DNA from 4 places in the Micromonospora carbonacea subsp. aurantiaca genome. Region 1 is predicted to be linked to each of the others. Evidence: riboswitches for the same ligand, from Rfam matches in the RefSeq annotation. Region 1 holds a riboswitch; each other region holds the start of a gene.
The links. A riboswitch is a leader RNA that binds a small molecule or an ion and turns the genes downstream of it on or off. The one in region 1 is predicted to bind cobalamin.
Positions count from the first base shown of each region.

Region 1 (7,072 bases):
GCCGCCCGCAACGCCTGCACCGCGAGCGCGGTGGCGTCCACGTCGGAGGTGCAGACCGGCTGGGCGGGCAGCAGCGGGTAGCCACCGTCGGCGCAGCGGGTGCCGGCCAGCCAGGACGCGGCCGCCGCCGGCACGCCCTGTGCGGTCCGGTCCAGAGCGAGGATCGCGAAGGACTGACTGAAGGCGTTGCTGTAGTCGCCGAACGCCGACCGGTCGGTGAACCGGCCGGTCGGCGACTGGAGCGAGCGCAGGCGGGCGACCAGGTCCACCCCGCCCACATCCGTCGGGTCACCGCCGCGCACCGCGACGGCGAGGGCGAGTTTGGCGGTGGCGCCGACGTACGCCTCGGTCGCGCCGTCGCCCACGTACGCGTCGCGGACATCCGGCCGGGTGACCCACGCCAGCGCCCGTGTGCCGGAGTCGTCGGCGACGCCGGCAGCGGCGAAGGCGAACACCGCGTCGAGGGTGAGCCCCTGGTCCGGGTAGGCAACCCCGTCGTAGACCACCTCGAAGCGTTCCCCGTCGACCAGTTGCCTGGCCAGCCACCCGGCGGCAGCCTCCGCCCGCGTCGTGCCAGCGGGTGCGGGCGCGGCGAGCGCGGGCGTGGTGAGGGTGAGTGCGGCGAGCACACCGCAGAACAGGGCGAGCAGGCGGTGCCGGCTCAGGCGAACGACCATCGGAAGCGCCTTTCCGGCCCGGCGGTCGTCAGAACCCGAACGACCACCACGGCGCGGGGTCGACCGGGACTCCGACCCGTGGGCCACGACGGGTGGGGAGCGGAATCGCGCGTACGTCGGGTATTCGGGCTCGTCATCGGAGCGCACTCCGATGGCCTACCGTTGCGGGCCAGCGCCGGACTTCGACCGGACTTCCCCCACACGGACGCGCTGATGAAGTTGTCGGGTCAGTCTGGCCGGGCGGGGCGGCACGTGTCAATGAGTCGCCTGACATCGACGCACGGTGACCGCCGCGACGGGATGACACGGTCGTTCGGCCGTGCCGGGCGGGACGGTGTCGGCGTCCCGCCCGGCACGCGGTCACCTGCCGCGCAGCTCGACGGCGGCGGCGACGAGGTGCGCGAGGGACGCCTCGACCTCGGGGTAGCCGCGGGTCTTCAGGCCGCAGTCGGGGTTCACCCACAGCCGCTCGGCCGGCACCACCGCCACGGCCCGGCGAAGCGCCTCGACGATCTCCTCACGTGGCGGCACCCGGGGCGAGTGGATGTCCCACACGCCTGGCCCGATTCCCCGGCGATAGCCGGCCGCGGCGAGGTCGCCGAGGACCTCCATCTTCGAGCGGGACGCCTCGATGCTGGTGACGTCGGCGTCGAGGGCGTCGATGGCGGCGATGATCTCACCGAACTCGGAGTAGCACAGGTGGGTGTGGATCTGCGTGTCGTCGGCGACGCCGCTGGTTGCCAGGCGGAACGCGCCTACCGCCCAGTCCAGGTAGGCATCCTGGTCCGCCGCGCGCAGGGGCAGGGTTTCGCGCAGCGCCGGCTCGTCGACCTGGATCACCCGGATGCCGGCCGCCTGAAGGTCGCGGCACTCGTCACGCAGGGCGAGGGCGACCTGGTCGGCGGTGACGTCGATCGGCTGGTCGTCGCGCACGAACGACCAGGCGAGGATCGTCACCGGCCCGGTGAGCATGCCCTTGACCGGCCGGCCGGTCAGCGACTGCGCGTAGGACGACCACGCGACCGTCATGGGAGCCCTGCGGGCCACGTCGCCGTAGATGACCGGCGGACGGACGCAGCGGGAGCCGTACGACTGCACCCAGCCGTGCTCGGTGGTGGCGAAACCGGTCAGTTGCTCGCCGAAGTACTGGACCATGTCGTTGCGTTCCGGCTCGCCGTGCACGAGCACGTCGAGGCCCAGCCGCTCCTGGAGCCGGATGACATGCTCGACCTCGGCGCGCATCCGCTGGACGTAGCCGGAGTCGTCGAGCCGGCCGGACCTATGTGCGGCGCGGGCCGCCCGCAGCTCGGCGGTCTGCGGGAACGAGCCGATGGTCGTGGTGGGCAGCGGCGGCAGGTGCAACCGGGCCTGCTGGGCCGACGCCCGCCGCCGGTGGTCGCCCCGTTGCCTGTCACCGGGGCGCAGCGCGGCGAGCCTGCCCCGCACGGTGTCGTCGCGCCATGCTTTCGGGGCGGGTGGTAGCGGTTCGGGCAGCGGCGTCGTGCCGTCGCGCAGGGCGCGGCCGAGCAGGACGACCTCGTCGACCTTCTGCCGGGCGAAGGCCAACCGCCGTCGCAGCTGCGGATCGAGCGCGGTCTCGGCGGCGAGGTCCACCGGCGTGTGCAGCAGGGAGCAGGAGGTGGACACGGCGACGTGGTCGGCGAGCCCGGTGACCGCGGCACCGGTCGTTATCGCCGCCCGCAGGTCGGTGCGCCAGACGTTGCGACCGTCGACGAGCCCGGCGACGATCGTCTTGCCGTGCAGTGGGCCGGCTCCGGCGAGACGTCGCAGGTTGCCGGGCCCGGCAACGAGGTCCAGGCCGAGCGCCTCGACCGGCGTGTCCAGCAGCGCGGGCAGCGCGTCACCGAGTTCCCCGAAGTAGGTGGCGACGAAGATCCTCGGCCGCTGCCGCACGGAGCACAACCGCGTGTACGCATCGTGTAGCGCCTCGATCTCGGCCGTGGTGCGGTCGGCCACGTAGGCGGGTTCGTCCAGCTGAACCCACGTGACACCGGCGGCGGCGAGGGCACGAAGGATGTCGGCGTACACGTCGACGAGTTCGGCCATCCGATCGAACGCCTTCGCACCTGGCGTGGAGGTCTTGGCCAGCAGCAGGAACGTGGCGGGCCCGACCAGAACCGGTCGGCTCTCGATACCCAGCGCGCGGGCTTCTCCGTACTCACGCAACGCCTTGTCGGGGTTCGCGGCGAAGACGGTGTCGGATCCGATCTCCGGGACCAGGTAGTGATAGTTCGTGTCGAACCACTTCGTCAGCTCCAGCGCCGGCTCGGCGTCGACGCCGCGGGCCATGGCGAAGTAGGTGTCGAGCCCTGACAGGCCGAGTCGGGCGAAGCGTCGTGGGACCGCGCCGACGGCCACCGCCGTGTCGAGGACGTGATCGTAGTAGGAGAACGTGTTCGACGGGATCGCGTCCAGGCGGGCATCGCGCAGCGTCCGCCAGACCCCGGCGCGCAGCGCGACCGAGGTGCTCTCCAACTCCGCGGCGTCGATGCGGCCCGCCCAGTAGGCCTCCACGGCCTTCTTCAGTTCACGGTTACCACCGATACGTGGATAACCGAGCACGGTGCTCTGACCGAATGTGGTGCTCATGGGTCCTTCCCTCGAAGCGTCCGAGGACTCGCGCGAGGGCGGGAGGGAAGAGGCGCAGGGGCGCACCGGCTTCCGCCCCGGCCTTCCCGAGAGACCGTCAGCGGCGCACACCGGCCGGCGTACGCGGTGCGGGCAGGTCTTCGGACTCGTGGGCATGACCTGTCCGGTCGCCTACTGGCCGTCGCTTCCCAGACCTCGCGGTCCAGTGCTTGATGACGGCGGTCGTTCCCACTCACCGCTGCGGGGCAGTCCCGGTCTCGCACCGGGTTCCCTCTTACGACGCCGCGACGCTCGAACGTCACAGCGAACCAGCACTGCTGTCTATCCTAGGTGTCCAGAAGCGATCGGCGTTGGCGCGTCCCCCTTCGAGACAAAGAGACATCGCGGCAGCAGCCTCGATCCGTCCGACGAGAAGGTGACGAATGGGCAATAGGATCGACAGGGTGGCCGTGCTCGTGGACGGCAGCGAATGGGTGGCGATTCGCCCGGAGGACTTCGAACGCCTCGACGCCTGTCGACGGCAGGTAGGCGCAACCGCTGCCCGCGCCACCCGGCTGGAGCACGAGGTGCGTCAAGCCCGGGCCCGGCTGGCGCGGATCGAGGCGATCGTCGCCGAAGGCGACTCCACCGACAGCATGTGTGAACGTCTCACCCGGGTACTGGCCGGCTCGGATACGGCCCGGCCAGCTGTCAGGGGTCGAGAGGCGTGACGGAGTCACCCCTCAGCCGCTCGCGGTCGTGGTCGACTCCCCGGCCTCGAGTGCCCACGCGGACCACACCGGTGACCGGATCTGAACAACCCGCGTCGACAGGCTCCTCACCGCGGTCTTCTCTGTCGGACCACCGCCGGATGCCGGGGGTCGGTCAGCTGTGTGCCGTCATGCGTGGATACCGCCCCGTGAGAAGGTGGTCGCCGAGTTCCCGGGCCTTGTATGCGACGGGATCGTGCAGGGTGAGCGTGCGGGCGTCACGCCAGAACCGGTCGAGCCCCGGTGGCGCGGGCCGTCGCACGCGCGCCGGTGAACTCGAAGATCCGGCTCGTCGCATCCGTGGCCAGTCGGCTGGACACGACCTTCGCGGCGGAGACGGTCAGTGCCGTCCGGCCGCGTTCGGTCGGGGTCAGGGCGGGGCCGCGGGCGTCGGCCTCGGTGAGGGCGCGGGTGGCGTGGTCGGCCAGGAGGCGCGCCGCGTCCAGGGCTGCGGTGAGCTCCCCGTAGCCCGTCAACACGTGGGGATCGTCGACGGCTTGCTCGAGTCCGCTCGCGGGCCAGGGGCGCGAACGATCGCGTGTGTATCTGGTGGCCTCGTTGATCGCGCCGGCAGTGATGCCGACGAGAACCTGCGCGAGGACTGCCTGGAAGGCCAGCGACACCAGGGACAGGCGTAGGTGGCGGGGGCTGGACTCGTCTTCGTCTGCCGGGAAGGTGCCCAGCACGTCGCCCTGGCCGACCCGGACGTCGTCGAAGGCGACGCTTCCGCTCGCTGTCAGACGTTGGCCCAGGTTGTCCCAGTCCGGTGGGTGCGATATCCCACTGCCGCTGCCGTGCATGACGACGACGAGGCGTGCCGTGTGGTCGTCGCGGATCGCGCTGACGAGCAGGCGGTCGGCGACGGCGCAGCCGGTGGCGAACGCGCCGCGGCCCGAGACGCGGAGTCCGTCGCTGGTCGTGGTGGCCGTGATGGTGTCGCGTGGGTTGCTGACCGCGGCCGCTGGTGGCGGCCTCCTGGCGGAGCGAGGTCGCCAGCCCGGCGTTGTCGTAGAGCGTGGCCCGCCACAGGTACAGGTAGTGGTAGCCGAGGAGGTGACCGATCGACGGGTCGGTGGCCGCCACGATCCGGGTCACGGCGTGTGTGGTGGGGTGGTCGCCGGGGTCGAGGGCGAGCAGGCCGCTGTCGCGCAGCAGTTCGATCTCGGCGTGCGGGGGTTGGTTGGCGTGGTCCCGCTCGACGGCGTCCGCGCGGAGCCGCTCGGCGACGGTGTAAGCGGTGGTGATCGCTTCTGCCGGGTTCACGACACCCCTGTCGGTTCGGGTGCGGGGCGGCGGAGCATCCGGTCCGCGAGGATCACGACCGGTGGCAGCAGCAGGCACTGGGCGGCGATGGCCAGCCAGAAGCCGGCGAGGTTCCCGGCGGACTCGAAAAGCTGGTAGAGGCCGTCGGCGGCGGCCCGGCGCATTCCAACCGGATCTAGCTCGCCGCCTCGCGCCGTCGACACGGCTCGACCCCAAGGACCTGCACGGTTGGCAGGCCAACCACAGCACCGACCGGCCGACCCGGCCGCTGGTTCGCGACGGTGACCGCCTGGTGGAGACGGACTGGGACACCGCGATGGGCCGGACGGCACCACCCGGCTCTGCGCCCCTTCGCCTGATCCTAACAATCGATGAAGATCACGCCGATCCACGACTCCTGGTAGTACACCTCAATCTTGCTGATCGAGCAAAGCGCGCTGCCGCCGCCAGGACTGCCGCCCCAGCCCGGCTGGTAGGTTTCCACGCCGCCGGGGTACGGGGTATAGCCGGGCCTTGTCGCCGGAATGCCGGGGATGTCCGGCGACACCGGGGGCGGCATCGGCGGGATGAACTGGGGCGCAAGGGGGTCACACACAATTCCCCGGTCCATCAGGGTGACGTCCTGCCGGGCACGGTTGCCGGTTTGGTCGTACCAGGCGGAGTTCTGCATCTCCTTCGCCGCGGTCGCGTAGTCGCCTTGGTTCAGGGCCGTGAGCATGCTCGTGAATCGTGACAGCCCGGTCCGGCCCAGGTTGAAGATCATGTCGATCACCACGGCCTGTCGGGCCGTACTGATCGAGTCGAGGCCTGGCACCAACGCCCGCGCGTCCACGATGGCCCGGGCGACGTCCTGTTCGAATAGCCGCGTGATCTGCAGCTGGGTCAGGTCGGTTTGGCCGGCGCGCACCGCGTTGTAGTTCGCGCCGACCCCGGCGAGCTGGGCTGCCGCGTCACCCCGGTTGAGGTTGAACCCGATGCCAACGGTCGGGATACCCTCCGAGTCCAGGTATACGTGCGGGTCGCCGGCCAGCCCGTGCGAACTCTCATGGTTCGCGATAAACAACTTGAGCTCGGCCAGCTCCATTTGTCGTGGCTTCATCCCGTCTAGGCAAGGCCCGTTCTGCGGCGGCTTCGGCGGCTTTTCGAGATCGGCGAGCGCCGGCGACGCTCCGACGGTCAGTGCAATCACGAAAGCAGTGGTCAGACCGAGTAGTGGCGTGACGCACGAGCGGCGCCGTCCCTGTCTGGCTTCGTACATCAGAGCCCTCTTCCCGCACAGGCCGTCGGCTAGCCTCCACATGCCACAGCAGACGGACTGCACAACCAGGTACACAATCCTTGGAGTTCCCTCGGCCGACTCAATGTAATCGGGCGCTCAGCACGTCTGCCATCCCAGAATCATGGGGGCTCTACGAAGCTGGCGGGCTGAAATGGCCTCGGCCGACTGTGCGGCAGCGGCATCACCGCGAGCCTCGCGGTTCCCCAGCACCCAGTTGGCCCCAGTCCCACTGGTGAATCCCAGGTCACCGGATCGAACTGCCTTCTCGCCGCAGCAATGAACCTCTGTCCCTCAAGGTCCGTGCCTCCAGGCTACGAAGGGAAGGACACTCACCACGTCTCGGGTGCTGTGGCGGCGAACAGGTGCGCGACCAGTTCGCGACGGCTGCGTACGGAGGTCTTGGCGAAGATGGTCTTCAGGTGGTCCTGGACCGTGAGGTTGGTCAGCGAGAGGATGCGGGCGATGTCGTTGGTGCTCCTGCCGCGGACTACGTG
Region 1 covers NZ_JACHMZ010000001.1:6,320,248-6,327,319, forward strand. Annotated here, with positions in the region: gene HDA31_RS26305 (prenyltransferase/squalene oxidase repeat-containing protein) at 1-677, opposite strand, end outside; gene metE (5-methyltetrahydropteroyltriglutamate--homocysteine S-methyltransferase) at 1,038-3,287, opposite strand; cobalamin riboswitch at 3,402-3,615, opposite strand; gene HDA31_RS26315 (hypothetical protein) at 3,731-3,997, shown strand; gene HDA31_RS31860 (acyl-CoA dehydrogenase family protein) at 4,255-4,836, opposite strand; gene HDA31_RS26325 (hypothetical protein) at 5,296-5,463, opposite strand; gene HDA31_RS26330 (glycoside hydrolase family protein) at 5,661-6,557, opposite strand; gene HDA31_RS33235 (helix-turn-helix transcriptional regulator) at 6,908-7,072, opposite strand, start outside.

Region 2 (7,072 bases), 3.8 Mb from region 1:
CCATCGCCGTCTCTCATCTGCCTCACGCCCTCCTCCGACGGGTGACGCCCCGGAAAGGTTGAGCCGTCGGCGGACCAACTTTCGCCGCCGGCCGCCCGTCCCCTCTGCCGCGTGCCCCGACCGGGGCACCGGCCGAAGGAGGACCATGGTTCCGCACCCGCCCGCCGCGCTCGCCCGCAGGGCTGCCGCCACGTCGTCGGCCGTGACGCTGGCGGCCGTGCTGCTGGCCGGCTGCGCGCCCGCCCCCGCCGCGCCGGCCCCGCCGGCCCCCGTGTCCTCCGGGGGCGCGCCGGCCGCCGCCGCGCCCCCCGCGCCGCCGCCCGCCCCGCCCGTCAGCTATCCCGCCGGGGGCGGCAACCGGTGGGACTTCGCCGCCGGCGAGGTGGCCCCGGGAGCGGGGCGGGGCCGGCTGCTGCGCTACCGGGTGGCGGTCGAGCGCGACATCCGGGGCGTCCCCGTGGCGGAATTCGCCGCCGAGGTCACCCGGATCCTCTCCGACCCGCAGGGCTGGACCGCGGGCGGGACGTGGCGGCTGCGCCGGGTCGGCCCCGGTCAGCGGGCCGACTTCACCGTCCACCTGGCGACCCCGGACACCCGCGACCTGCTCTGCCAGGACGACCCGGACGGCTACACCTCCTGCCGCAACGGCGACCGGGTGGTCCTCAACGTCGCCCGCTGGGTCAAGGGAGCGCCCGGCTTCGGCACGGACCTCGCCCACTACCGTCGGTACCTGGTCAACCACGAGGTCGGCCACCGGCTCGGCATGGGCCACCAGCTGTGCCCCGGGCGGGGCCGCCCCGCGCCGGTGATGCAGCAGCAGACGCTCGGGCTGCACGGCTGCACGCCCAACGGGTGGCCGTACCCGAACGGCAGGCTCCGCTCCGGGCCGCCCGGCGCCTACGCCGACCCGATCCCGCCCCGCGACCGGGGTCGGCCGGCGCAGCCGCCGGGTCAGAAGTCCTCGTCGAAGCCCACCGTCCCGGTCACCCCGATCTGGTAGGCCGAGACCCGCCGTTCGAAGAAGTTCGACAGTTCCTGCACGTCCTGCAACTCCATGAACGCGAACGGGTTGCGGCTGTGGTAGATCGGCTCGATGCCGAGCGTGGCCAGCCGCCGGTCGGCCACGTGCTGGAGATACTCGCGCATGTCGGCCAGCGACAGCCCGGACACGCCCTGCTCCAGCAGGTCGGCGGCGAACTGCACCTCGCACTCCACGGCCTCGGTCAGCATCTGCCGCACCTGCCGCGCCAGCTCCGCGTCGAACAGCTCCGGCTCCTCGGCGCGCACGGTGTCCACCACGTCGAAGGCGAACGCCATGTGCATCGACTCGTCGCGGAACACCCAGTTGGTGCCGGAGGCCAGCCCGTGCAGCAGCCCCCGGGAACGCAGGAAGTACACGTAGGCGAAGGCGCCGTAGAAGAACAGCCCCTCGATGCAGGCGGCGAAGCAGATGAGGTTGAGCAGGAACGCCCGCCGGTCGTCCCGCGTCCGCAGCTCCCGCAGCGCGTGGATCGAGTTGATCCACTTGTAGCAGAACTCGGCCTTGCGGGCGATCGACGGGATGTTCTCCACCGCCGCGAACGCGGCGAACCGTTCCCGCTCGTCGGGCACGTAGGTGTCCAGCAGGTTCAGGTAGAACTGGACGTGCACCGCCTCCTCGAACAGCTGCCGGGACAGGTAGAGCCGGCCCTCCGGGGAGTTGACGTGCTGGTAGAGGTTGAGCACGAGGTTGTTGGCGACGATGGTGTCGCCGGTGGCGAAGAACGCGACCAGCCGGGACACCAGGTGCTGCTCCGCCGGGGAGAGCCGGGCGAGGTCGGCGAGGTCGGAGTGCAGGTCGACCTCCTCGACGGTCCAGGTGTTCCTGATCGCGTCCTTGAACCGGTCGAAGAACCGGGGGTAGCGCATCGGCCGCAGGGTCAGGTCCATCCCGGGGTCGAGCAGCAGGTGCCGCTCGCCGGCGGCAGGGTGGGGTTCGGAAACGGTGGTCACTGGCACGCCTCGCAGCTCTCGGGGTTCTCCAGGGAGCAGGCCAGCGCCTCGTCGGCGCTCACCGCGACGACCGGCCCGGTGGCCGGGGCGACCGCGACGGTGGCCTGCTGGATCCGGGTCGCGGGACGCGACCGCAGGTAGTAGGTGGTCTTGAGCCCGGCCTTCCAGGCGTACAGGTACATCGAGGAGAGCTTGCCGATGGTCGGCGCGCTCAGGAACAGGTTGAGCGACTGCGACTGGTCGATGTACGGGGCGCGGGCGGCGGCCAGGTCGATCAGCGCGCGTTGCGGCAGCTCCCACGCCGTGCGGAACAGGCTCCGCACCGCCTCGGGCAGCTCGGTGACGCCCTGCACCGAGCCCTCGTCGCGCTTGATCCGCTCGCGGACCGCCGGGGTCCACAGCCCGCGCTCCTTCAGCTCACGGACCAGGTACGTGTTGACCTGGAGGAACTCGCCGGACATGGTCTCGCGTTTGAACAGGTTGGACACCTGCGGCTCGATGCACTCGTAGCAGCCGGCGATCGAGGCGATGGTGGCGGTCGGCGCGATCGCGACCAGCAGCGAGTTGCGCAGGCCGTGCGCGGCGATCCGCGCGCGCAGCGCGGCCCACCGCGCCGTCTGGGTGACCTCCGCGCCCCACAGGTCCGGGTGCAGCTCGCCGCGGGCGGCCCGGGTCCGGTCGTACGCCGGGTGCGGTCCGAACCGTTCGGCGAGCCCGGCGGAGGTCTCCAGGGCGGTCAGCAGGATCTCCTCCTGCACCCGGGTCGACAGCTCGCGGGCCTCGGGCGAGTCGAACGGCAGGCGCAGGGTGAACAGCGCGTCCTGCCAGCCCATCAGCCCGAGCCCGACCGGCCGCCAGCGCGGGTTCGACGCCGCCGCCTGCGCCGCCGGGTAGTAGTTGATGTCGATGACCCGGTCGAGGAACACCACCGCCGTGCGGACCGTCGCGCGCAGCCGGTCCCAGTCGACGCCGTCGGCCCCGACGTGCGCGCCCAGGTTGACCGAGCCGAGGTTGCACACGGCCGTCTCGGCGTCGTCGTTGACCTCCAGGATCTCGGTGCACAGGTTCGACAGGTGGATCACGTTGCCCGGCTCGCCGGTCTGGTTGGACAGCCGGTTGGACGCGTCCTTGAACGTCATCCACCCGTTGCCGGTCTGCGCGAGCGTGCGCATCATCCGCCCGTACAGGTCGCGGGCCCGGACGGTGCGGACGGCCTTCTTCTCCGCCGCCCGGTACGCGGAGTCGAACGCCTCGCCGTAGAGGTCGGGCAGCTCGGGGGCGTCGGACGGGTCGATCAGCGACCAGTCGCCGTCGGCCTCGACCCGGCGCATGAACTCGTCCGGGATCCAGTTGGCCAGGTTCAGGTTGTGGGTGCGCCGGGACTCCTCGCCGGTGTTGTCCCGCAGCTCCAGGAACTCCTCGACGTCCGGGTGCCACGGCTCCAGGTAGACGCAGGCAGCGCCCTTGCGCCGGCCGCCCTGGTTGACCGCCGCCACCCCGGCGTCGAGGGTCTTGAGGAACGGCACGATCCCGTTCGACCTGCCGTTGGTGCCCCGGATCAGCGCGCCGCGGCCCCGCACCCGCGACCAGGAGATGCCGATACCGCCGGAGAACTTCGACAGCTTCGCGACCTGGTGGTAGCGCTCGTAGATCGAGTCGAGTTCGTCGCGCGGCGAGTCGACCAGGAAGCACGACGACATCTGGGTGTGCCGGGTGCCGGAGTTGAACAGCGTCGGCGAGCTGGGCAGGTACGCCAGGCTGGACATCAGCCGGTAGAAGTCGACCGCCTCCCCCGGCGTCTGCGACAGCCCGCAGGCCACCCGCAGCAGCCAGTACTGCGGCGTCTCCACCACCAGCCGGGTCTGCGGGTGCCGCAGCAGGTAGCGGTCGGCGACGGTGCGCAGGCCGAAGTACTCGAACCGCAGGTCACCGGCCGGGTCGACGGCGTCGTCCAGCTCGCGGGCGTGGGCGGCCACGAACGCGGCCGTGTCGTCGCCGATCAGGCCGAGGCCGTGGGCGTACCGGATGGACTGGCTGAAGCTGTCCACCTGCTGCCCGCGGACCTCCTCGGCCACGTACGCGGCCAGCAGCCGCGCCGCCAGCTTCGAGTACTGCGGCTCCTCGCCGATCAGCTCCGCCGCCGTCTGGATCGACAGCTTGTCCAGCTCGGCGGTGGTCGCCCCGTCGTACAGGCCGCTGATCGTCCTCGTCGCCACCCGCAACGGATCGACCTCGTCCAGGTCGGCGACCCAGCGCTGCACCGCCTCGACGATCTTGTTGACGTCCACCGGCTCGGTGTCGCCGTCCCGCTTCCGGACCTGCATGACGTGCCGGCGTTGCCCCGGCCCCGCCAGCTCCCGCGTCGCGCCCATGTTCGCCCTCCTCAAGCCCGTCCCCGAGGTCGAGGGCGCGCGGGAGGACGCCGCCGGGCACCCGCGACGGCGCGCTTCGCCGCCGCTGCCCGGCTGATGGCGTCGGCCGTCCCACGCGGCCTTCGACCGCCGCACGCGACGCGTGCGGCACGCTGGCAGGTCTTCGGACTCGCGGGCGTCGTGCTCGGTGCCTACTGGCCGTCGCTTCCCAGGCCCGGCCGGGCCCAGTGCTTCGTTGACGGCGGTCGTTCCCACTCACCGCTGCGGGGCAGCCCCGGATTCGCACCGGGTTCCCTCTTGCCTCGACCACCGTGGAGCGGCGGCCGAACCAGCTACGGGTGACACCATATATGGGCGCAAGGCGAAGATGGCAACACCAGATGATGTGTCGGGCGAGTCGCCGCGCAGCGTGACCCCACCACCGCGACGGGTGAGCGGAACGCCGGAACCGCGGGCGGCCGGCAGGGCGAGATGCAGTCGGATGACAGACGCCGCGCGCCGCCGGCCACACGAGACTGACCGGCGAGCCGTCGCGGCGGGGCCCGCCCCGGCTCGTCACCATCCCGACCCCTCGACCGAGAGGACCACCCATGTCCGAGGAGAACAAGCGGATCGTCCGCGACTACTTCCAGGAGCTCGACCGCGGCCGGACGACCCCGCTGCACCTGTGCACCGACGACTACCGGTTCCACCCGGCCGGGCTGCCGTCGATGGACCGGCAGGGGGTGAAGGAGTTCGGTGACGCGTTCTTCGCCGGCATGCCCGACCTGCGCCACCCCCTCGTCGAGCTGATCGCCGACGGGGACCTCGTGGCGCTGCGCTGCCGGTACGAGGGCACCCACGACGGGGAGCTCATGGGCGTGCCCGCCAGCGGGCGGCGGGTCTCGGCGGTCGGCATCGGCGTCATGCGCGTCGAGGCCGGCAAGATCGCGGAGTTCTGGGTGTCGCCCGACCGGCTGACCATCATGCAGCAGATCGGCGCCCTCCCGTCGTAGCCGGGCCCCAGCCGCCGGGGCGACGCCTGAGTCGCCCGCCCCGGCGGCGGCCGGATCGGGAAGTCGAATGACAGATGTGACTCCCCCGGCCACCGCACAGCATTGGTGCGGCAACCATCCGAACGGGCGACAGGAGCATTCACGCCATGCAGACGATCCTCATCACCGGTGCCTCCTCCGGATACGGGCGGGAGACCGCCCGGCACTTCCTCGCGCAGGGGTGGAACGTCATCGCCACCATGCGGACGCCGCGCGCGGACGTCCTGCCCGAGTCGGACCGGCTCCGCGTCCTGGAGCTCGACGTGACCAGGCCCGACACGATCACCGCCGCGTTCGCCGCGGCGGGGCCCGTCGACGCCCTGGTCAACAACGCCGGCGTCGGGCTGATCGGCGTCTTCGAGGGCACCCCCATGGCCCGGGTCCGGGAGATCTTCGAGACCAACACCTTCGGGGTGATGGCGACCACCCAGGCGGTGCTGCCGCAGTTCCGCGAGCGCGGGTCCGGGGTGGTGGTCAACGTGACCTCCAGCGTGGTGCTCGGCCACATGGCGCTCTCGGCCGTCTACAAGGCCAGCAAGATGGCCATCGAGGGGTTCACCGCGTCCCTCGCCCTGGAGCTCGCGGAGTTCGGCGTGCGGGCCAGGACCGTCGAGCCGGGGGCCTGCCTGACGACGAACTTCGCCGCCGGGGCGACGAACAACATCGACCTCACCGCCTCGCTGGAGGGACTGGTCCCGGCGCCCTACGAGCCCTTCGCGAAGAGGACCCTCGGCGGCTTCGTCAACCAGGACCTGTTCACCCGGGAGAGCGACGTCGCCGAGACGGTGTGGCGGGCCGTCCACGACACCACCGGCCAGCTGCGCTTCCCCGCCGGCCCCGACGCCCTCTGGCTCGACCAGGCGAGGTGATCGACCGGACCGCGCCGTGCGGCGCGGTCCGGCGGTCCGGCCCCGCGCGCGCGGGGCCGGACCGCCGCGCCACATCGTCACAAACACGTCAGCCGGCGTTCCTAACGTCATTCCCGGCAGCCGTGCCGCCCGAGTGATTGGACCGCCCTGTGACCTGCCTGGCCAACGACAACGACACCGACACCCGCATCCGTGAGCTGCTCGCCGCACACGGCACGCCACTGACCCGGTTCGTCCACGGCCTGACCAACAGCCACCGGCAGACCGCCGAGGACGTCATCCAGGAGACCCTGCTGCGGGCGTGGCGTCACCTCGATTCGCTGCCGCCCGACAGCGACGGCCGAAGCCGACGCTGGCTGTTCACCGTGGCCCGGCGGCTCGTCATCGACGAGGCCCGGCGACGGCAGGCCCGCCCGGTCGAGGTGGCCACGCAGACGGACCAGGAGTTCGGCGCGACCGGCGACGACACCGCCGACACCGCGATCGCGAACCAGGCGTTGCGGGAAGCGGTCGGCCGGCTCAGCGCAGACCACCGCCGCGTGCTGCACGAGGTCTACTTCCGTGACCGGACGGCCCACGAGGTCGCCGCCGACCTCGATGTCCCGGTCGGCACCGTGCGCTCCCGCGTCTACTACGCGCTCCGCGCCCTCCGCGCCGCGGTGGCGGAAGGCTGACCGGGCACGGTCGGCGCCGGCCGTGCCCCGCGGCGGGGGCACGGACGACGGGCCGGCCCGCAGGGTGCGCGGGCCGGCCCGGATCCGGGTGGCGGGCGGCTAGGAGGTCTTCAGGCTCCACCGCTGGTTCG
Region 2 covers NZ_JACHMZ010000001.1:2,538,900-2,545,971, reverse strand. Annotated here, with positions in the region: gene HDA31_RS11035 (SigE family RNA polymerase sigma factor) at 1-4, opposite strand, end outside; gene HDA31_RS11030 (DUF3152 domain-containing protein) at 146-1,000, shown strand; gene HDA31_RS11025 (ribonucleotide-diphosphate reductase subunit beta) at 952-1,992, opposite strand; gene HDA31_RS11020 (ribonucleoside-diphosphate reductase subunit alpha) at 1,989-4,364, opposite strand; cobalamin riboswitch at 4,502-4,712, opposite strand; gene HDA31_RS11015 (ester cyclase) at 4,955-5,359, shown strand; gene HDA31_RS11010 (SDR family oxidoreductase) at 5,506-6,267, shown strand; gene HDA31_RS11005 (sigma-70 family RNA polymerase sigma factor) at 6,417-6,941, shown strand; gene HDA31_RS11000 (glycoside hydrolase family 2 TIM barrel-domain containing protein) at 7,041-7,072, opposite strand, start outside.
Region 2: linked by a shared signal. The riboswitch ahead of HDA31_RS11020 (ribonucleoside-diphosphate reductase subunit alpha) and the one ahead of metE (5-methyltetrahydropteroyltriglutamate--homocysteine S-methyltransferase) in region 1 are both predicted to bind cobalamin.

Region 3 (7,072 bases), 540 kb from region 1:
TCATCACCTACCTGCACGTCGCGCTGACGACACGGCTGGCCGAGCTGCGCCGCGACGGCGAGCGGGGCGACAGCCCTGTCCCGACCGCGGTGATCATCTTTGGGCTGGTCGCCGTGGCGATCGCCGTCACCGGCTTCGCCCTGGCCAAGGCCAACGACTGGATGAGCAACATCCCCGACCACCAGGCCCCGACGGCACCGTAGTGACCCATCGTCCCGCCTTCGTGGACCGGAGCCGGTCGGCACCCGCCGACCGGCCCGCCGGCCTGCGCCGCCACGGGCCACCCCGGCCAGGGGCCGGCCTCGACCGGCGGGCCCCGCGGCGGCTCGCCGACGGCGTACGGCTCGGCCGGGCGGTCCGACGGCGGCTCGCCGGCGGCGGGGCCGACCGGGGGGCCAACCCGGTGGAGCTGGCGGTGGTGATGCCGGCGATCCTCGTGCTGCTGTTCGCCTCGATCCAGGTCGCCGCCTGGTTCGTCGCCCGCGCCACCGCGCTCAACGCCGCGCAGAGCGCGGTCAACGCCCAGCGCCTGTACGAGGCCCCCGCCGGGGCCGGCGAGGCGCGGGCGGTCGACTTCCTCACCGCCGCCGGGGACTGGCTGGTCGGCTGGGACCAGCCGGGGCCCGCCTGCGTCACCGGCGTCGCCGAGGTGACCTGCACGGTCAGCGGGGACTCGTTGTCGGTCATCCCCGGCGTCAGCTTCCCGGTGCGCCAGACCGCGCACGGCACGATCGAACGGTGGACGACCGGATGAGCCGCCGCCGTCGCCCCGCAGCCGAGCGCGGCTCGGTCGCCATCGAGGTGGCCGTCCTCGCCCCGGCGTTCATCGGGCTGATGGTGCTGGCCGGCGTCGCCGGGCGTACCGCGATCGCGCAGGAGGCGGTCCAGTCGGCCGCGCACGACGCCGCCCGCGCCGCGTCCATCTCCCGGGACGCCGAGACAGCCCGCGAGCAGGCCCTGACCGCCGCGCAGAGCCAACTCGACTGGCAGCGGGCCAACTGCGCCGGCCAGCCCTCGCTCACCCTGCGCGGCTCGGTGGGCGGCTCGCCGACCAGCTTCGCCGAGGCGTTCGACAGCGGCCCCGGCACGACGGCCGCCGTGACGGTGCAGGTCACCTGCACCGTCTCCTTCACCGACATCGACCTGGCGCTGCTGCCCGACATGGCGGCCAGCCGGACGATCTCGGCCAGCTTCACCTCCCCGCTGGACCGCTACCGGAGCCGGTCGTGACCGCCCGCGTCCCCGGTGCGGCCGCGCACCCCGCCCCAGCCGAAGACCGGGGCGAGGGTGCGGGCTCCACCCGCGCCGCCGGGGCGGGGCGTCGGTGGCGCGGCGACGACGGCCGGGTCAGCCTGTTCCTGGCGGCGGCGATGATCGGCGTCCTCGCGATCATCGGCCTGGCCTTCGACGGCGCCGGGCAGTTGCGCTCCCGGCAACTGGCCGACAACCTGGCCGCCGAGGCGGCCCGCACCGGCGGCCAGTCCATCGACCGGGCGAAGGCCATCCAGGGCGGCCGCAAGGAGATCGACGAGGCGGCGGCCAGGGCGGCGGTGACGAGTTACCTCGCCGCGGCCGGCGCCACCGACCACAGCGTCGAGTTCCCCGTCGTCGACGGGGAGAAGCTCATCCGCGTACAGGTCACCGTCACCTACGACCGCTACCTGCTCGGCTTCTTCGGCTTCGGCGCGGACGTCACCGTCTCCGGCGAGGCCACCGCACGCGCCCTCACCGAGGGCCCCTAGGAAGGGAAGGCACGCCATGGCCGCACCGGGTCGCTCCGCCGCACGGCGGGTCGGGCAGGTACTCACCGGGTTCGGCGCGCTGGTCGTGCTGATCGCCGTGCTGGTCGGGGGGCCGGTGGCGCTGATCGCGTTCGCCGGGAACCCGCTGCCCGATCACCTGCCCACCCTCGCCGAGGTCGGCACCACGCTGACCAGCCGCGACGACGGCCAGCTCTTCCTGCGGGCGCTGGCCCTGGTCGGCTGGTTCGGCTGGATCACCTTCGCCTTCTCCGTGCTCGTGGAGCTGGGCGCGCAGACGCTGCGCCGGCCGGCGCCCCGGCTGCCCGGCATGAGCCGGCAGCAGCGCGCCGCAGCGGCGTTGGTCGGTTCGGTGGCCCTGATCATCGCGGCGAGCCCGGCCGCCGCCAGCGCGGCCACCGTGCTGTCCGGCCCGTACCCCGCCGCCGCACCCGCCGCCGTCGTCGCCGGGGCGCCGGCGGCCCGCCCGGTCGCCGCGCTGCCGGTGGTCGACGCGCGGGCCGCGACGCCGCCGGCCGCCGCGGCGGCCGGGCTCCGGCAGGAGGCGGAGCCGGCGGTGTACCGGGTGGCGAAGGGCGACTACCTGGGCGAGGTCGCCGAGCGCTACCTCGACGACTTCGACCGCTACCGGGACGTGGCGAAGCTCAACCGGCTGGGCGACCCGGACCGCATCCGCCCCGGGCAGCTGATCACGCTGCCCGACGGCGTCCACGACGCCGGGGCCCGCCGGCACGCCACCGGGAAGCTGGTGGTCCGGCCCACGACGCCCACCCCCGGCGGTACGGCCACCCCCCGGCCGCCGTCGGCCCCCGGCACCCCGCCCGCCGCCGACGCGCCGGGTGCGGCGCAGCCCTCGCCCATCCCGCCCTCGCCCACCTCGCCACGGGCCACCCGCCCCGCCCCCGGCCCCTCCACCGCCCAGCCGCCCGCCGGTTCGTCGTCGGACGGCTCGTCACACGGCACCCAGCAGGTCGCCCAGCCGCCCTCCGGCCCCCAGCCGGCGATGGCCGCCGGAGCGTCCCGGGCGGGCGCGGGCGACCAGGTGAACCGGCCGCTCGCCGTCTCGGCGGTGCTCGCCGTCGCCAGCATCGTCGGGGCGCAGATCGGGGCGGTTCTCGGGCTGCGCCGCCGGCCGGCGGTCGTCCGGGCCACCAACAGCGCGCGGGCCCTCGTCACCGGACGGCACCGCCGGGACTGACCCCAGCCGGCGCGGACCGGGCGGGCCGGCGCGGACCGGGCGGACCGAGCCGGGCGGAGCCAGGCGGGATCCTTGATCGACTTCATGTCGCCGACATGGGGGTATCCGGCGCGAGGGAAACCGCCATGTCGCCGACATGGCGGCGGTCCCGCCGGGCGCGGCGCGGCCCGCAGCGCGGCCCGGAGCCCGGCGCGGCGCGGCCCAAGGCGCGGCGCGGCGCGGGCCACCGAACCCGGGCTCAGGGCAGCCGGGCCTCCAGGACCCCGTCGACCACCCGGGTCGGCAGGATCTGCTGGTCGTTACCGGACGGCCCGTGCATGACCTCGCCCCCGTTGAGCCGGAACGCGCTCCCGTGCCACGGGCAGACGACGCAGGCGTGCCCGTCGATCTCGGTGACGTCGCCCTCGCCGAGCGGGCCGCTCTGGTGCGGGCAGCGCTCCAGCATCACCGTGACCTCGTCGCCGTGCCGGTAGAGGATCACCGAGACGTCGTCGACCTCGCGGGTGACCAGCTTCCGTTGCGGCAGGTTGGCCATGTCCGCCAGCGGGTGCCAGCCCTCGCCGATCCGGTGCAGCTCGGAGATGCTCTGGTTGACCTGCGCCCCCTGCTTGTACGCGAGGTGCCCGCCGAGGTACGCCCCCGCGCTCGCCGCGCCCAGCCCGAGGTACGCCAGCGCCCGCCCCGTGCCGTGCCGCCCGCGCAGCCGGGCCGCCAGCGAACCCGCGTACAGGGTCAGGCCGACGGCGTTGGCGGCGGCGTGCACCAGTCCGACGCGGCGCTGCTCCCGGGAGAGGGCCGCCCAGTCGTTGAGGCCGGCGATCGCCGCGGGGAGGGCGCTGACGGTGCCCAGCCCGACCAGGGCGGTGGCCGCCCGGCGCTGGCCGGGCATCAGGTCGAGCACGGCCGCGCTGATCCAGGAGCCGACCGGCACCTGCACCAGTGCCGGGTGCAGCGGATGACCGATGAAGACGCCGTGCAGCAGGTCACGGACCCGCTGCGGGCGCAGGGTGGCCTGGACGGCGCGTTGCAGCCGGTCACCGGTCCGGTCCAGCGTCGAGGCCTGTTCGAGTTTCGTCAAGAGTGCCCGCATTCCGTCCGACTTCCCGGCAGAAGCGGTCGCAAACCGGGCAGTCGCGGCGGCTGTCCGGCGTACGCGGGTCCACGCGTACGCCGGACGGGGCCCGGCTACTGCCAGGGGCCGCTGCGGCAGATGAACTGGGTGGTCCCGCTGTACTGGGTGGCGCTGCCGTCGAAGTAGCTGTAGCTGGCCCGTACGGGGTGGCCGAGGTTGCTGGCCGGGCAGGTGGCGAAGAGGGTCGACCCGGCGGTCGTGAAGGTGCCGACGCTGCCGGAGTACCAGGTGACGGTCCACGTCGTCGTGCCGGTGCTGCTGGCGTCGCAGTAGAACTGCGACGCGCCGGACTCGCAGAAGGGCGCCGGGGCGGCGGCGAGCGCCGGGGTGGCGGCGGCGGCCAGACCCAGGGTGGCGAGGGCGGATGCGGCCAGGACCTTGACGGTGGTACGCATGGAACTCCTCCCGACGTAGCTAAGCGATGACTCAGGGCGACGTCAGCCTAGCCGCCGCATAGACGTACCTGAATTAGCTGTTCGGTCGGTCAGCCGCCCGCCGCGCCCAGCGGTCGTGGTGCACCGCCTCGGCGAGGGGCCGGCCCCGCCGCCACCCGTGCCGCTCCAGGTCGGGCACGGCCTCCAGATGCGTCACCGGCCCGACGCAGAGCCAGGCCACCGGCCGGATGCCGGCCGGCACGCCCAGCAGCTCGGCGAGGAACGGCTCCCGGTAGAAGGAGACCCACCCGACGCCCAGCCCCTCGGCGGTGGCGGCGAGCCAGAGGTTCTGGATGGCCAGGCAGACCGAGTAGAGGCCGGCATCGGCGATGGCGTGCCGACCGAGCACGGCCGGGCCGCCGCGCTGCGGGTCGTAGGTGACGACGACCGACAACGTCGACTCCAGCACCCCGTCGATCTTGATACGCGCGAACCGTTCGGCCGCCGCGCCGTCCAGGGTGGCGGCGAAGGCGGCCCGCTCGACCTGCACGTGCCGGTGGAACCGGCGGCGGACGGCGGGATCCCGGACCAGGACGAAGTCCCACGGCTGCGAGTAGCCGACGCTGGGCGCGGCGTGCGCGGCGACGAGGATCCGGTGCAGGGCGTCGGCCGGCACCGGCTCCCCGGTGAACTGGGCCCGGACGTCCCGGCGGCGGCGGATGGCGTCGTAGAGTTCCACAGGCAGGCTCCCGCTGCGCTCGGCCCACCTCGACGGGTGGGCGGTCGACGCGAGGCCGGTCTTCGGACTCCCGGATCGACGCCTGCCCGTCCGCCTTCCCAGCCGCACGGCCAGTGGCTGCGCTCCTCGCGCGTGGACGGTGGCTCCCCGGTCACCGCGGCGGGCCCGTGCCGGATTCGCACCGGCTTCCCGATTCTCCCCGCGCAGGCGGGGCACCTCGCATGATCGTGCCGCCGGCGATGCTAACCCGCGTCAGCGGCGCAGCGTCCGGCCGGGCAGCTCCCCGTACGTGGCGAGATAGCGGGCGGCGAAGCGGCGCGGGTCGGCGAATCCCCAGCGGGCGGCGACCGCGGCCACCGAGACGCCGTCGCCGGGCACGGCCCGGGTCAGGTCCCGACGGGCCAGATCGAGCCGCACCCGGCGCAGGTAGGCCAGGGGGGTCGTGCCGAGCTGACTGCGGAACGCGAGCTGCACCGCGCGGGGGGTGGTGGCGGCGGCGCGGGCGATGTCGACGAGACCGATGTCGGTCCCGGCGGCGGACTCGATGAAGGCGATCGCCCGGCGCAGGGTCCCCGCGTGGGCGTCGGCCCGGTCGCACGGCCGGTCCGCCACGACGGCGTTGCTGGGGAACGCGGCGAGCGTCGCCGCGGCGAGCAGGCGGCCGAGGCCGCCGAGCACGAGCGGCGACGCGCCCGGCGCGCCACCGGCGGCGATGACGGACTCCGCGTACCGGACGGTCTGCCGCCACCGCCACTGGGCATCGGCGCAGACCGACCGGAAGCTGGCGAACCGCAGGGGTGTCAGCGGGCGGTCCGGGTCGACGCGGGCGACCTGGTCGAACAGCGAGAGGTCCAGCAGGACGGAGGTCACGTCCAGGTCGCTGGACCACGAGGAGCCGGGCAGGTCGGGCTGGTAGAGCACGCCGACCTCGCCGGGCCCGATCAGCTCGTCGACCCCGTCGCACCGGTGCCCGAAGCACCCCCGGCGGGGGGCGGCGAGCAGGACGTACCCGAGTGGTTCCGCCTGCACCCGCAGGTCCAGGGAGATGCTGATGTCGTCGATGCAGAACGCGCCGGCGTTCCACCGGTCGTGTCGCAACGGAAGCCCGGTCGGCACGGCGGCCAGCCGCACGCTGCGGCCGTACGCGGTCTCGAAGACGTGCGCCGCCTCGGCCGGATCGCTGGTCGAGAACCGGGTGAGCACCGGCGGGCCATGACTACCGTACGTCATTGATTCACACCCCTCGGTCACGAGGGAGCCTAGCTACTCGGCGCGCGCGGGCCGCGCAACGGCACGCCGGGGCGGTTCCTCCCCCGCCCGGCGACCGGCGCGGCCGACGGGCCAGGGTCCGCGCCGTCCGTCAGCCCCGCAGGGTCCGGCTGGGCGGCTGCCCGTAGGCCCGGCGGTACTCGGTGGCGAACCGGCCGAGGTGGACGAAGCCCCACCGCGCGGCGACGGCGGCCACGGTGAGCCCCGCGCCGGGCTCGGCGGCCTGGAGGTCGCTGTGTACCCGCTCCAGGCGCACCCGCCGCAGGTAGCCCGTCGGTGTGGTGTCGAGGTATTTCCGGAATGCCTGCTGGAGCGCCCGCGCGCCCAGCCCGGCCGCGACCGCCACGTCGGTCACGGTCAGGGCCTGGTTCGCGTGCTGCTCGATGTAGGCGACCGCGCGACGGACCGCGGCCGGCGCGACGGCCCCTGCGCCGCGCGTCGGCGCTTCGGTCATCGTCGTGTTGGGGAACGTGGCCAGCGCGACGGCCACCAGCAGGCCCGTCGCCTCCGCCTGCACCAGGGCGTTCGCCCCGAACGCGGCAACCGGCAGCGCCACCTGGGTGAGATAACGCGTGGTGGTGCGCCAGAGCTGCGCGGCGG
Region 3 covers NZ_JACHMZ010000001.1:6,861,240-6,868,311, forward strand. Annotated here, with positions in the region: gene HDA31_RS28755 (hypothetical protein) at 1-203, shown strand, start outside; gene HDA31_RS28760 (TadE/TadG family type IV pilus assembly protein) at 266-754, shown strand; gene HDA31_RS28765 (TadE/TadG family type IV pilus assembly protein) at 751-1,230, shown strand; gene HDA31_RS28770 (hypothetical protein) at 1,371-1,742, shown strand; gene HDA31_RS28775 (LysM peptidoglycan-binding domain-containing protein) at 1,759-2,958, shown strand; gene HDA31_RS28780 (Rieske (2Fe-2S) protein) at 3,197-4,048, opposite strand; gene HDA31_RS28785 (hypothetical protein) at 4,144-4,485, opposite strand; gene bluB (5,6-dimethylbenzimidazole synthase) at 4,559-5,203, opposite strand; cobalamin riboswitch at 5,240-5,438, opposite strand; gene HDA31_RS28795 (helix-turn-helix domain-containing protein) at 5,456-6,433, opposite strand; gene HDA31_RS28800 (AraC family transcriptional regulator) at 6,564-7,072, opposite strand, start outside.
Region 3: linked by a shared signal. The riboswitch ahead of bluB (5,6-dimethylbenzimidazole synthase) and the one ahead of metE (5-methyltetrahydropteroyltriglutamate--homocysteine S-methyltransferase) in region 1 are both predicted to bind cobalamin.

Region 4 (7,072 bases), 2.7 Mb from region 1:
CGAGCGCGCCGAGCACCCGGCCGACCTCGTCGGTGGTGCGCGCCAGCCGGGGCACCACCTCGCGGGCGGCGAAGCGCAGCACGTCGGCGGCGTCGGGGATCGCCCGGCCGGTGACCTCCGCGACGACGGCGTCGACCCGGTCGGCGCTGGCGTCGGCGTCGATACCGGTGCCGGTGCTGGTGTTCGCGTCGGCGTCGGCGGCCCAGCCGGTGGCCTCCAGGTTGGCGACGAGGCGGCGGGCCAGCCCCTCGATCAGGTCGACGGCGTCGGCGGCGGTGCCGGCGGGGCCGTCGGCCACGTCGGTCAGCTCCTTCGGCACGGCGATGCGCCGTCCCGGCTCGGCGAGCAGGGCGGCCTCGTCGAGGCCGTACGCGGCGGCGAGCGCCTGGCGCAGGCCGGGCAGGGCGCGCACCCCGCCCCACACCTGGGGGGCGCGCAGCACGGCGAGGACCAGGTTGACCCGCGCCTCGCCGGTGGGCGCGCCGCCGAGGACGTGCAGGCCGTCGCGGATCTGCACGTCCTTGACCTCGCACAGGTACCCGTCGAGGTGCAGCACGAAGTCGTCGAAGTCGTCGGCGGCGGGCATGTCGGCGGTGTGCAGGTCGTGGTGCAGCTCGGCGGCGCGCACCAGGTCCCAGATCTGCGCCCGCACCGTCGGGACCTTCGCCGGGTCGAGGGCCTGCACGGTGGCGTACTCGTCGAGGAGCTGTTCGAGTTTCGCCAGGTCGCCGTACGTCTCGGCGCGGGCCATCGGCGGCACGAGGTGGTCGACGACGACGGCGTGGGCGCGGCGCTTGGCCTGGGTGCCCTCGCCGGGGTCGTTGACGATGAACGGGTACACCAGCGGCAGGTCGCCGAGGACGGCGTCGGGGGCGCAGTCGGCGGCCAGGCCGAGGCCCTTGCCGGGCAGCCACTCCAGGGTCCCGTGCTTGCCGAGGTGCACCACGGCGTCCGCGCCGAACCCGCCGTCCGCCTCGGGCGCGGCCAGCCAGCGGTACGCGGCGAGGTAGTGGTGGCTGGGCGGCAGGTCGGGGTCGTGGTAGATGGCGATCGGGTTCTCGCCGAAGCCGCGCGGCGGCTGGATCGCCAGCAGCACGTTGCCCAGCCGCAGGCCGGCGAGCACCACGTGCCCGTCGTCGACGTACAGCTCGCCGGGGGGCTCGCCCCAGTGCTCGCGGATCCGCCCGCGCAGCCCGGCCGGGAGCGCGTCGAACCAGCGCCGGTAGCTTGCCTGCGGCACCCGGGCGTCGGCGGCGGCGAGCTGCTCGGGGGTGAGCCACTCCACGTCGTGGCCGCCGGCGGCGATCAGGGCGTGGATGAGCGCGTCCCCGTCGTCGGGCACCGGCCGGTCGCCGAGGTGGTAGCCGGCGTCGGCGAGCGCGGCGAGCAGCCGCACCGCCGAGGCGGGGGTGTCCAGGCCGACGGCGTTGCCGACCCGGGAGTGCTTCGTCGGGTAGGAGCTGAGCACGATCGCCAGCCGCTTGTCGGCGTGCGGCACGTGCCGCAGCCGGGCCTGGCGCGCGGCGATCCCGGCGACCCGGGCGGCCCGCTCGGGGTCGGGCTCGTAGACCGACAGCCCGTCGGCGTCGATCCGCTTGAACGAGAACGGCACGGTGACGATCCGGCCGTCGAACTCGGGGATGGCCACCTGCATGGCGGCGTCCAGCGGGGACAGCCCGGCGTCGCTGCCGGCCCACTGGTCGCGGGTGCTGGTGAGGCAGAGCGCCTGCACGATCGGCACGTCGAGGGCGGCGAGCGCGCCGACGTCCCAGGCGTCGTCGCCCCCGGCGGAGGCGTCGGCGGCCACCGTCCCGCCCGCGGCCAGCACGGTGACGACGAGGGCGTCGCAGCGGGCGAACAGCTCCAGCGGCCCGTCGCCGGGGGCCAGCCCGCGCAGCGAGCCGCAGAAGACCGGCAGGGGGTTCGCCCCGGCGGCGTCGACGGCGTCGGCGAGGGCGTCGACGAAGGCGGTGTTCCCGGCGAGGGCGTGCGCCCGGTAGAAGACGATCCCGACCGTCGGCCGCTCGGGCTTGACGGGCCGCTCGCCGTGGACGCCGTGCCCGGGGGTGGGCGCGGGCGGGGCGAAGCCCGCGCCGGTGAGCAGCACCGTGTCGGAGAGGAACCGGGCCAGCTCGGCGAGGTTGCCCGGCCCGCCCTCGACCAGGTACGCCAGGGCCCCGGTGGCCACCCCGGAGGCCACGGTGGACGCGGCCATCAGCTCCGCGTCGGGCACCGCCTCGCCGCCGAGGACGACCGTCGGCACCCCGGAGCCGAGCACGGCCGCGAGGCCGTCCGGCCACGCCTGCCGGCCCCCGAGCAGCCGTACGACGGCGAGGTCGACGCCGTCGAGCAGCGCCGGCACGGCGTCGGCGGCGACCCGGGCGGGGTTGGCCAGCCGGTAGCCGACGCCGCTGGCCCGGGCGGCGAGCAGGTCGGTGTCGGCGGTGGACAGCAGCAGGATGCGCACGGAGGGCTCCGGAGAGTGACGCACGGGGCGGCGGGCAGGCCGCCTGCGGGCAGGCGTGGGCGCGGGTTCAGCGGGTACGGCGGGCCTGCGGCCGGCTCACCGGCGCGGGCCGGGGCGCCGGGGGCGCAGCGTGGCGCGGTACGCGGGGCTCGGGCTCAGGTGCGGCGACGGGGCGCGGGCAGGCTGCCGCGCGCCAGCAGGCGGCGACGATGATCGTCGATGTGCGAGACGCCGTGCGTCATCGGGTCCTCCTCGGGTGTCCACGCCCTGGGGTCGCTCCGACGGCCGAAGTATCCTGGCTTCCGGATCGACGCTCTCCCCCGGCCTTCCAACCGCAGACACACGGCCGTGACTCACGAGGGGGGATCGCTCCCCGGTGACAGTGGCGGGACCGCGCCGGAATCGCACCGGCTTCCTTCACTGCCGTCAGGCCGCGAATGCTGCCACACCCGACCGCCGCCGGTCAACGCCGGACTCCCGGCCACCCCACTCCCCTAACGACATCGATGCCTGACAATTGCATCGGGAATCGGATGCGGCGAAAGCAAATGTCGTACGCCGATGGATGCGGGCCGTTCCGCGCGCATTTCCCCGCCGCCCGCCCCCGGGCTGGCTAGGCTGATTCCGATCATCGCCCGCCGGCGCGGGACGGGACTTGCCCGAAGGGAATCCGATCAGTGGCGACGCAGGTCATCGTGCTCAACGGCGGCTCCAGCTCGGGCAAGTCCGCGATCGTCCGGTGCCTCCAGCGCGTCCTGCCGCACCCGTGGATCAGTTTCGGCGTGGACGACCTGATCGACCGGCTGCCGCCGGCCCTGCTGGGCAGCCCCGCCGGGCTGAGCTTCGGCCCGCACGGCGAGGTCGACGTCGGCGGGGACTTCCTCGCCGTGCAGCACGCCTGGCTGGTCGGCATCGCCGCGATGGCGGACGCCGGGGCGCGGATCATCCTGGACGAGGTCTTCCTCGGCGGCGGCGCCTCCCAGGAGCGGCTCGGCGGCTACCTGGCCGACGTCGAGGTGCTGTGGGCCGGCGTGCGGTGTCCCCCGGCCGTCGCGGCGGCCCGGGAGATCGCCCGGGGCGACCGGGTGATCGGGATGGCGGCGGCGCAGGCCGAGACCGTGCACGAGGGGGTCCGCTACGACGTCGAGGTCGACACCGGCCGCACCGAGTCGCTCGACTGCGCCCGCGCCATCGCCGCGCACGTGCGCTGAGCGACTCGGTGCGGCGGGCCGACGGCGCCCGGGGTCAGCGCGCCCGGCGCTCCGGGTGCGCCCGGTTCCAGGCCCGCATCCGCTCCGGGTACCCGGTCCGCGCGGCCTCGTACAACGGCACGGCGTGCCGCTGGGCGATCTTCGCGGCGGCCCGCGGCGACCCGGTCCGCCGCCGGATCCACTCCCCGTCGTGGGCTATCGCCATCACGGTGGTGTCGGTCGCGGTGGTCTCCGGCTCCAGGTAGAACTCCACGCCCCGGCGGCTGCGGACGAACTCCTCCAGGGCGGCCAGGTCGTCCGGCGTCGCCTCGCGGTCGAGCTTCGTCGGGATCCCGTCGGCGACAGGTCGGCGGCGGCTGAACCAGCCCATGCCCGGCTCCTCTCCTCGGCGCGCCCTCCAGTGGAGCATCCCCGCCTGGCAGCCTGCTGGACGCGGGATGTGAGGAAGCTGACCCGGCCCGCCTCCCCGTACACTCCCCCGGTGGCGGCGTGGCGGGCGGTGGCGGCGCGGGACAACGCCGACTGGTGCGACCTGGTCGGCCGGGCCCACGGCCTCGCGGGGGCGCGCGACGCGGACGCCTGGTCGGTGCCCCGCCGTTCCCCGCAGTGGTATCCGGACGCGGTGACCCTGCGCCCCCACGTGGACGCCGCCCGGCTGCTGGCCCGGATCGATGCCGGTCCCGGCGCGTCGGTGAAGGACAGCTTCGCCGACCTGGACCTCGCCCCGCACGGCTTCCGGGTGCTCTTCGCGGCCGAGTGGATCCACCGCCCGCCAGCCGCACCGCCCGGCGCGTCGCTCGTCATGCCGCTCGTCATGCCGCTCGTCGTGCCGCCCGGGGCCGGCCCGACGGCACTGGCCCCGGTCACGTCGGCGCGAGGGCTGGCCGACTGGTCCGCCGCGCACGGCAGCGAGGTCCTGCGCCGGCCGGCGCTGCTGGCCGACCCGCGGGTCACGATCCTCGCCCGGCACGCGGCCGACGGCGCGGTCACCGCAGGCGCCGTGCTGACCGACGGAGGCCCGGCGGTCGGGGTCTCCAACGTCTTCGCCGCCGACGGCGATCTCGCCCGGGTGTGGCGGGGCGTCGTGGCCGCCTGCCCGGACCGGCCGCTGGTCGGCTACGAGTCCGGAGGCGGCCTGCCGCCGGCCGAGGAGGCGGGTTTCCGGCGGATCGGGCCGCTGCGCGTCTGGCTGCGCCCGGACCACCACCGCGGCCCGGACCCCGCCACCGGCTGACCCCGCTGCGCAACCGGCGCTAGACCGGGCGGCTGCGCGTGCCGGCCGGCGGCCGGAGCACCGGGACCAGGGCGAGGGCGGGCACCAGGAGCAGCGGCACCAACAGCAGCGCCCGCAGCGTGCCCACCTGGTCGCCGAGCAGGCCGAGCAGCGGCGGGCCGCCGAGGAAGGCCGTGTAGCCGATCACGCCGACGACGCTGACCCGGGCCGGCGCCCGGTCCTCCTCGTCGGCGGCGGCGCTGAGCCCCACCGGGAAGCCGAGCGACGCGCCCAGCCCCCACAGTGCCACGCCGAGGATCGCCACCGGCCCGTCGCCGGCCAGCACCGCGAGGCCGGCGCCCGCCGCGGCGAGCAGGATGGTGCCGAACAGCACGGGCACCCGGCCCCAGCGGTCGATCGCCACGGTTCCGGCGGTGCGCCCGATGGTCATGCCGACCACGAACACCCCGAACACGGCGGCGCCGGCCGCCTCGCTGAGCCCGTACCCGTCGACGAACGCCACGGCCAGCCAGTCGTTGGCGCTGCCCTCGGTGAACGCCATCACCAGCACCAGCAGGCCGATGAGCAGCGTGCGCGGCTCCCGCCAGGCGGCGAGCAGCGACGCGCGCCGGGCCGCGGCGGCGGCCCGCTCCCCGCCGGCCGACGCGGTGCCGGCGGCGAGGAACGTCCGGACCCCGAGCAGCGTGCCGACCAGCACCACCGCCGCGAGGACGCTCAGGTGCGCGGCGATCGGCACCCCGACCCGCGCGGCTCCGGCCCCGATCCCCGCCCCGGCCACCGAGCCGAGGCTCCAGGCCGCGTGGAACCGGGGCAGGATGGTGCGCCCCAGCCGCCGCTCGACCGTCGTACCCTCGATGTTCATCGCCACGTCGCAGGTGCCGGCGCCGTAGCCGAAGGCGAACAGGCCGACGGCGGCCCCGGGCAGGAAGCCGGCGACCCCGGCGGACGTGCCGGCGACGGCCAACCCGCCCGAGACCAGCGCGGTGCCGAGCAGCACCGCGCGGGCCGTGCCGAGGCGCTGGGCCACCAGCCCGGCCGTCGGCATGGCCAGCAGCGACCCCACCGACATCGACAACAGCAGCAGGCCGAGCCCTCCGGCGCTGAGGTCCAGCGCCTCCCGGGCGGCCGGCACCCGGGCGAACCAGGTGGCGATCGCGAGCCCGTTCAGGGCGAACACGGCCGCCACGCCGTTGCGGGCGGGCAGGACCGGGCGTTGCGCGCCGACCCGACCGGCATCCGGCTCGGCAGGCGGTGCGTCGGTGCTGCTCACGACGAGTTCCTCTCGGCTCTGCGGGCGTCGACCGCCCATTGGACACCCTGGCGCGACAGCACCGATCTTGGCCCCGCCCCTTACCGTAATCCGGACCGGCCCGCTCCCGGCAGACGCCGGGGCCGGCGTCACACGGCCGGCAGGCCGAGTGCCTCGTCGACCCGGCCGAGCACGGCGGCGTCGTCGTCCACGCCGACCCCGCGCAGCAGGTCGATCGCGGTGGCCCGCACCTGCCCCACGATCATCGCCAGCGGCAGGGGCTGGCCGGAGGCGAAGAGCCGCCCGGCGACCCGGACGGCGTCCAGCGCGGCGGCCTCGGCGCGGCCGGCGTGCGCGTCGGCGACGGCGTCGCGACCGTCGAGGTCGGCCGCGAACGCCTCCCCGGCCGCCTGCACGGCGTCGGCCAGGCAGCGGACCGCCCCGCCGAGGTCGGCCGGGACGGGGGCGGCCAGCCGGGTGAGGGTCACCCCGGCCCGGGCCAGCACCCGCACGTTGCGCACGGCGTAGTCGATCTGCCCGATGGACGCGTCGACGGTGCGCAGCCGTCCCAGGTGCCGGCGGCGGCGTACGTGCAGGGTCAGCGCCTCCCCGGCGGCGAGCACCGCGTCGCGCAGCCGCTCCACGGCCGCGTCCATGCCCCGCGCCCGGTCCAGGGCGGCCAGGGCGGCCTGCTCGTCGCGGCCGTCGAGGGCGTCGGCGACCTCGCGCAGCAGCCCGGCGAGGCCCTCGAAGGTCTGCCGGAACTCGACGACCAACGGGGCGAGCGGGCGGCGGGCGTCGACGAGCTGGCTGGCCACGAGGGCCACCGCCCCGCCGATCAGGGCGTCGACGAACCGGAACGGGATCAGCGACTCGGTCGGCGGGGCGACCACCACCAGGTAGAGGGCGGA
Region 4 covers NZ_JACHMZ010000001.1:3,576,959-3,584,030, forward strand. Annotated here, with positions in the region: gene cobN (cobaltochelatase subunit CobN) at 1-2,467, opposite strand, end outside; cobalamin riboswitch at 2,756-2,885, opposite strand; gene cpt (chloramphenicol phosphotransferase CPT) at 3,145-3,678, shown strand; gene HDA31_RS15335 (hypothetical protein) at 3,713-4,048, opposite strand; gene HDA31_RS15340 (hypothetical protein) at 4,160-4,912, shown strand; gene HDA31_RS15345 (MFS transporter) at 4,932-6,221, opposite strand; gene HDA31_RS15350 (FUSC family protein) at 6,311-7,072, opposite strand, start outside.
Region 4: linked by a shared signal. The riboswitch ahead of cobN (cobaltochelatase subunit CobN) and the one ahead of metE (5-methyltetrahydropteroyltriglutamate--homocysteine S-methyltransferase) in region 1 are both predicted to bind cobalamin.